2 linked regions of the Starkeya sp. ORNL1 genome follow. The protein of the gene in region 1 binds, or shares a complex with, the protein of each later gene. Links are inferred from orthologs where the notes say so. Each region holds a gene or a part of one and is shown on either strand. Other genes may lie near its edges. The genes, in order: rplL and rpmB.

Evidence for each region.
Region 2: rplL (region 1) and rpmB share a complex: the UniProt entries of both Escherichia coli proteins name them as parts of the 50S ribosomal subunit. The link is inferred for Starkeya sp. ORNL1 from one-to-one orthologs.

What each region holds. Positions count from the first base shown.
Region 1 is NZ_CP048834.1:975,602-978,684, reverse strand. Bases 317-3,083 are described here. They hold rplL (50S ribosomal protein L7/L12), read left to right. Parts: upstream 317-1,396; coding sequence 1,397-1,771; downstream 1,772-3,083. Other genes in these bases: rpoB (DNA-directed RNA polymerase subunit beta), read left to right, coding at 2,029-3,083; rplJ (50S ribosomal protein L10), read left to right, coding at 827-1,345; rplA (50S ribosomal protein L1), read left to right, coding at 317-325. Also shown: more of rplA, read left to right, coding at 1-316. UniProt on the Escherichia coli protein: The binding site for several of the GTPase factors involved in protein synthesis (IF-2, EF-Tu, EF-G and RF3). Is thus essential for accurate translation.
Region 2 is NZ_CP048834.1:4,771,678-4,774,664, forward strand. Bases 32-2,702 are described here. They hold rpmB (50S ribosomal protein L28), read left to right. Parts: upstream 32-1,058; coding sequence 1,059-1,346; downstream 1,347-2,702. Other genes in these bases: G3545_RS22560 (DUF3108 domain-containing protein), read right to left, coding at 32-811; G3545_RS22570 (queuosine precursor transporter), read left to right, coding at 1,451-2,011; G3545_RS22575 (esterase-like activity of phytase family protein), read right to left, coding at 2,018-2,702. In the rest of the region: more of G3545_RS22560, read right to left, coding at 1-31; more of G3545_RS22575, read right to left, coding at 2,703-2,987.

The sequences.
Region 1 (3,083 bases):
GGTGCTCGGCCCGCGCGGCCTGATGCCGAACCCGAAGGTCGGCACCGTGACCATGGACGTGAAGGGCGCGGTGGAAGCTGCCAAGGGCGGCGCCGTCGAGTTCCGCGTCGAGAAGGCCGGCATCATCCACGCCGGCATCGGCAAGGCCTCGTTCCCGGTCGACAAGCTGGCCCAGAACATCCGCGCCTTCGCCGACGCGGTGGTCCGCGCCAAGCCGACCGGCGCCAAGGGCACCTATGTCCAGCGCATCGCGGTGTCCTCGACCATGGGCCCGGGCGTGAAGGTCGAGCCGGCCACGGTGCTCACCGCGGGTGCCGGCGCCTGATCGAGGTCGCGGTGGCGTGATCGCCGCTATGTGGAAATGTCAAGCCCCTGATGCTATCGGGGGTGACAAATCCACTTCGACCCTCTATATGGCAGGTTTCGCTCCGGACTCGTTCGGGGCGATATCGAAGAAATTTCAGACTTTCGTCCATTAACCCGGACGAAGGGGCCGGTGGGGCTCGCCCTGCCGGCCTAGAGCATGTTCCGCGATGTCCAAGGACGGAAGGGGAACACGCTCTAAGTCCTGTCCGAGACTGCAGGTGCCGCGCCCTCAAAAGCCCGGCGTAATCCCAATCCGGGGCCTGCATAGACGGGGTACGACCGAGACGTGATGCCCGGCTTGCCGGTCGTTGGGTTTCGGCTCGAACCAGCGCCTTGGCCGGAATTTCCGGGTCCCAGGGGGACAGGAACTAAGCGTCGACCCGTCTTCTCGAAGATGGGCCGGCAAGGCGCAAACCGGCGGAGCGGGATCCTCCCAATCCGCCACCGGAGAGCAAGAGAAGTGGATCGAGCGCAAAAAGAAGAGCTCGTCGCGTCGCTTTCCGAAGTGTTCAAGAGCACTTCGGTTGTCGTCGTGGCCCACTATTCCGGTATCACCGTCGCTCAGATGTCCAAGCTGCGTCAGCAGATGAAGGCGAGCGGCGCGACCGTGAAAGTGGCTAAGAACCGCCTCGCGAAGATCGCTCTCGAAGGATCGGACGTCGCACATGTCGGCTCCCTGCTGAAGGGCCCGACCATCATCGCTTATTCGAGCGATCCTGTTGCGGCGCCGAAGGTTGCCGTCGACTTCGCCAAGACCAATGACAAGTTCGTCATCCTTGGCGGGGCATTCGGCAAGACCGCCCTCAACCCCGACGGTGTCAAGGCCCTGGCCACGATGCCGTCTCTGGACGAACTGCGCGCCAAGCTGATTGGGCTCATCAACGCCCCGGCTACCAAGATCGCACAGGTCGTCAACGCGCCGGCGGCGAAGCTCGCCCGCGTGTTCGGGGCTTACGGCCGCGAGAACGAAGCCGCGTGAGGCTTTCCCGGTAAAATCTGGTTCGAACCGAAATCCAAGGACTTAGATAAAATGGCTGATCTGTCGAAGCTCGTCGACGAGCTTTCCAACCTGACCGTCCTCGAGGCTGCCGAGCTCGCGAAGCTCCTCGAAGAGAAGTGGGGCGTCTCCGCTGCGGCCGCCGTGGCCGTCGCCGCCGCTCCGGGTGCTGCCGCCGCCGCTCCGGTGGAAGAGCAGACCGAGTTCACCGTCGTCCTTGCCGCCGCCGGCGACAAGAAGATCGAGGTCATCAAGGAAGTCCGTGCCATCACGGGCCTCGGCCTCAAGGAAGCCAAGGACCTCGTCGAAGCGGCCCCCAAGGCCGTCAAGGAAGGCGTGTCCAAGGAAGAAGCCGAGAAGATCAAGGCGCAGATCGAAAAGGCCGGCGCCAAGGTCGAGCTTAAGTGAGCTCATGAATTTCGGGGTCGCCGGTTCGCCGGCGGCCCCGCGCTTCCGCCTTTCGGAAGCGCGACGAGAGCGTGACGGCTCTCCCGGCGATCTCAGACGGGATCGCCCGGCGAGCCGTCAGGTGCGCAGATGGTCGGAGCATGGGCGCTGGCAAGGCGCCCTTCGGTGTTTCGGCACTCTCGCAATCATGCGGTTCCATGGCCCAGCGGCGGGGCATGGAACGCGCGGACGGATACTCGGACGGAGCGAGGAGCGACATGGCGCAGACGTTCACCGGTCGTAAGCGGGTCCGCAAGTTCTTCGGCAAGATCCAGGAAGTGGCTGAGATGCCGAACCTCATCGAGGTTCAGAAGGCATCCTATGACCAGTTCCTGCAGATCCAGGAGCCGAAGGGCGGGCGCGACGACGACGGCATTCAGGCGGTTTTCAAGTCCGTATTCCCGATTTCCGACTTTTCGGGCGCGGCCATGCTGGAATTCGTACGCTACGAATTCGAGCCGCCAAAATATGACGTCGACGAGTGCCGCCAGCGCGGCATGACATTCGCGGCTCCGCTCAAGGTGACGCTGCGTCTCATCGTGTTCGATGTCGACCCGGATACCGGCGCCAAGTCCGTCAAGGACATCAAGGAGCAGGATGTCTATATGGGCGACATCCCGCTGATGACGATGAACGGTACCTTCATCGTCAACGGCACCGAGCGCGTCATCGTCTCCCAGATGCACCGCTCGCCGGGCGTGTTCTTCGATCACGACAAGGGCAAGACGCACTCCAGCGGCAAGCTGCTGTTCGCCGCCCGCATCATCCCGTATCGCGGTTCCTGGCTCGACATCGAGTTCGACGCCAAGGACATCGTCTATGCGCGCATCGACCGCCGTCGCAAGATCCCGACGACATCGCTGCTGTTCGCGCTCGGGCTGGACGGCGAGGAGATCCTCAACACCTTCTACAACACCATCACCTTCTCCCGCGCGAAGGACGGCTGGCGCATGCCGTTCGATCCCAAGCGCATGAAGGGCTACAAGGCGGTCGCCGACCTGATCGACGCCGACACCGGCGAAGTCGTGGTCGAGGCCGGCAAGAAGGTGACCGTCCGCCAGGCGCGCCAGCTCGCCGAGAAGGGCCTCAAGGCCCTGAAGATCTCGGACGACGAGATGGTCGGCCAGTACATCGCCGAGGATCTGGTCAACCCGACCTCGGGTGAGATCTATGTCGAGGCCGGTGACGAGATCACCGAGAAGATGCTGAAGCAGCTCGTCGAGCTTGGCTATGACGAGGTGCCGGTACTCGACATCGACCACATCAATGTCGG
Region 2 (2,987 bases), 3.8 Mb from region 1 along the record:
GCTGCGCGCCGGTCGGCTCGGAGACGAAGCTCAGCGCTTCCATCTCCGCCGTGCCGATCATGGTGGCGACCGAGACCTTGAACGGCACCAGCACGCGGGTGCCCGCCACCGGCGCCAGCCAGACATAGACGTCCTTGTTCTCCATCATGTACTTCACGCCGGCGCGGCTCGGCCGGTGGCCGGAAACCGGCCGGTAGGCGACGCGGCACACCACGGCCGGTCCGTCATAGCCCTTCTCGGCCTTCACCTTGTCGGTGCGCACGTAGGACAAAGTGAGGTCATAGCGCTGGCGACCATCGAAGATAGAGAGGGTGCGATCGCACGCGGCAGGGGAGAGCGGATCCGCGGTGCCGGGCACCAGGATCAGCGCCGCGGTCATCGGATCGAGCACGCCCTTCTTGTCGTCGTCGGAGACCGGCACCCGGTCCTTGGCGGGCGTGGTCGGCGGCTGCACCACCACGTTCTTGACGGCATTGGCGGTGAGCACGAGGCGGATCGCTTCCGCCTTCTTGTCGCTCTCCGCATCCATGGCGAAGCTCTGCGGCGACAGTGCGCCGCGCTCGACGGTGCCGCGCGAGCCGGCCGACCCCTTGCCGGAGGACACTGCCTGCATCACCCCGGTGACGCGGGCGCTGCCGGAGGCGGTGTAGCCCTTGCCGCCGATCTCGAGCAGGAAGGAGGCGCGGCCGAGCTCCAGCCCGGCGATCGACATCCGGTAGCGTGCTTCAAGCCGGCCGTCGGCATAGGTCGGACTGGAAGCGAGAATCGCCCCGGCAACCAGCCCACCCGCCGTCAAACCAAGCCGAAGCATCGTGAAGAACCGAATCCATGCGATCGGCAAAAGGCCGATAGAATACTGTAACGGGATTTGCTGGCGGCGGAAGGCGGCGGAACTGTGACCCCCCGTTTCTGCACCGTATCGGTCAGCGCCGGTCTTGACGCGGCAAAGGGGCTTCCTTATACGAGCGCACTCTCTGGATCAGTGCCGCCGGTGCTGGGAAGGGGCCGCCATGCGTGGCCTCCGGTGCCTCGGCTGTTAAAGTATAAGGAAGTCCACGATGTCCCGTCGGTGTGAACTTACCGGGAAGGCAGTTCTGACCGGCAATCGCGTGAGCCATTCGAACCGCAAGACCCGCCGCCGCTTTCTGCCGAACCTGGTGAACGTCACGCTCGCCAGCGATGTGCTGAAGCGCTCGGTGAAGCTGCGCGTCAGCGCCAATGCGCTGAAGACCGTCGATCATCGCGGCGGCCTCGACGCCTTCCTCGTCAAGGCCCACATCGACGAGCTGTCGCCGAAGGCTGCCGAGCTGAAGCGCGCGGTCGAGAAGGCCCAGGCCGCAGCGTGATCGCTGCTGCCTGAGCCTCAAGCAGGCTCAGCCCAAAGGCTCTTTCCATGAAGATCGCCGGCACCGAGGTCTCGCCCTCGCAGCTTGCGCTGCCCATCGCCGCCATGATCGGCGTGGTCGCGGCCTCGAACGTGCTGGTGCAATATCCGGTCGGCTTCCTCGGCCTCGAGGAAGTGCTGACCTATGGCGCCTTCAGCTATCCGCTCGCCTTCCTGGTCAATGACCTGACCAATCGCCGCTTCGGCCCGGCGGTGACGCGGCGCGTGGTCTATGTCGGCTTCGCGCTGGCGGTGCTGCTGTCGATCTGGCTGGCGACGCCGCGCATCGCGCTGGCCTCTGGCACCGCCTTCCTGGTCGGCCAGTTGCTCGACATCACCGTGTTCAACCGGTTGCGGCGCATGGACTGGTGGCAGGCGCCGCTGGCCGGCAGCGTGCTCGGCTCGGCGCTCGACACCGCCATCTTCTTCTCGCTGGCCTTTGCCGGCGACGCCTTCATGTCGGGGCCGGCGACCTATTTCGGCACCGTTACCGTACCGCTCTGGGTCGGCCTCGCCTTCTTCGATTTCCTGGTGAAGCTCGGCTGCGCGCTGGTCGCGCTGGTGCCCTATGGCGCGCTGATGGGCTGGCTCAAGCCCTGGAACGCACCGGCTTCCGCCGCTCGCTGACCCTTCTCAGTTCTCCGCTCCAACCACGGCGAAGCGCAGCAGCAGCGTGCGCTGGATGCTGGAGAAATTGTCGTCCGAGATCACGGTGAGGATGGTCTCGCCGGCCGCGTTCACGTGGATGGCGAGCGCTTCCATATTGTCGATCTGCGCGGTGCGGTCGGCGGTGAAGATGATCTCGCCGTCGATCTTCGCGCCCGGCTTGATGTCGCTCGCCGGGAAACGGCGCACCCGCATGCCGACGCCGGTCGCCCAGGTGAAGCGACGCTCCAGCAGATAGACGGATCCGTCCGGCGCCAGCGCGATATCGGTGGCGTCGAAATCCGGATGGCGGACGATGGTGAAGGGCGCCAGCTTGCCGCCGGTGACGATATAGCCGGGCAGCGCATTCTCGTTGCTCGGGCTTTTCTCGGCGACCGCGACAAGTACGCCGCCCTTCGCGGCGCCGACCTTGCCCGGCAGCCAGGCCAGCGCCTCGATGCCTTCATTGTAGCCGAGCTTGGCCAGCGGTCCGCCCGAGGCGATGCGCTGGCCTTTGACATCAAGCGGGTCGTCACCCTTGAAGCTCCAGATCTCCTGCTTGCGCTCGATGCCAATCGCGTAGCCGTCGGGCGTCCTCGCCAGCGACTCGGTGTCGCCGCGGCTCTGGTCGGCGAGAGGGCGCCCGTCCGAGCCCAGAATCGGCGCGATGACGACGTCCGCGAGCCCGGTCGGCGCATCGCCGTTGCTGACGATGCGGCCGCGCAACCAGTGGCCGCGATCGGTCAGCGCGAGGAAATTCTCGCCTCTGGCATCGATGGTGAGTCCCGAAATGCCGCCGAAATCCTTGTTGTCGGCAGCGAGGACAAGGCCGCCACGATATTCGAGGTGACCGACACGCACGCGGCCGTCCGACATCAATGCGCGGATCGGAGTGGCGACGACGGTCACCCTGGACGGTTCGGCGCCGGCCGGAGCGGCGAGCGCGAGGAGCACGCCG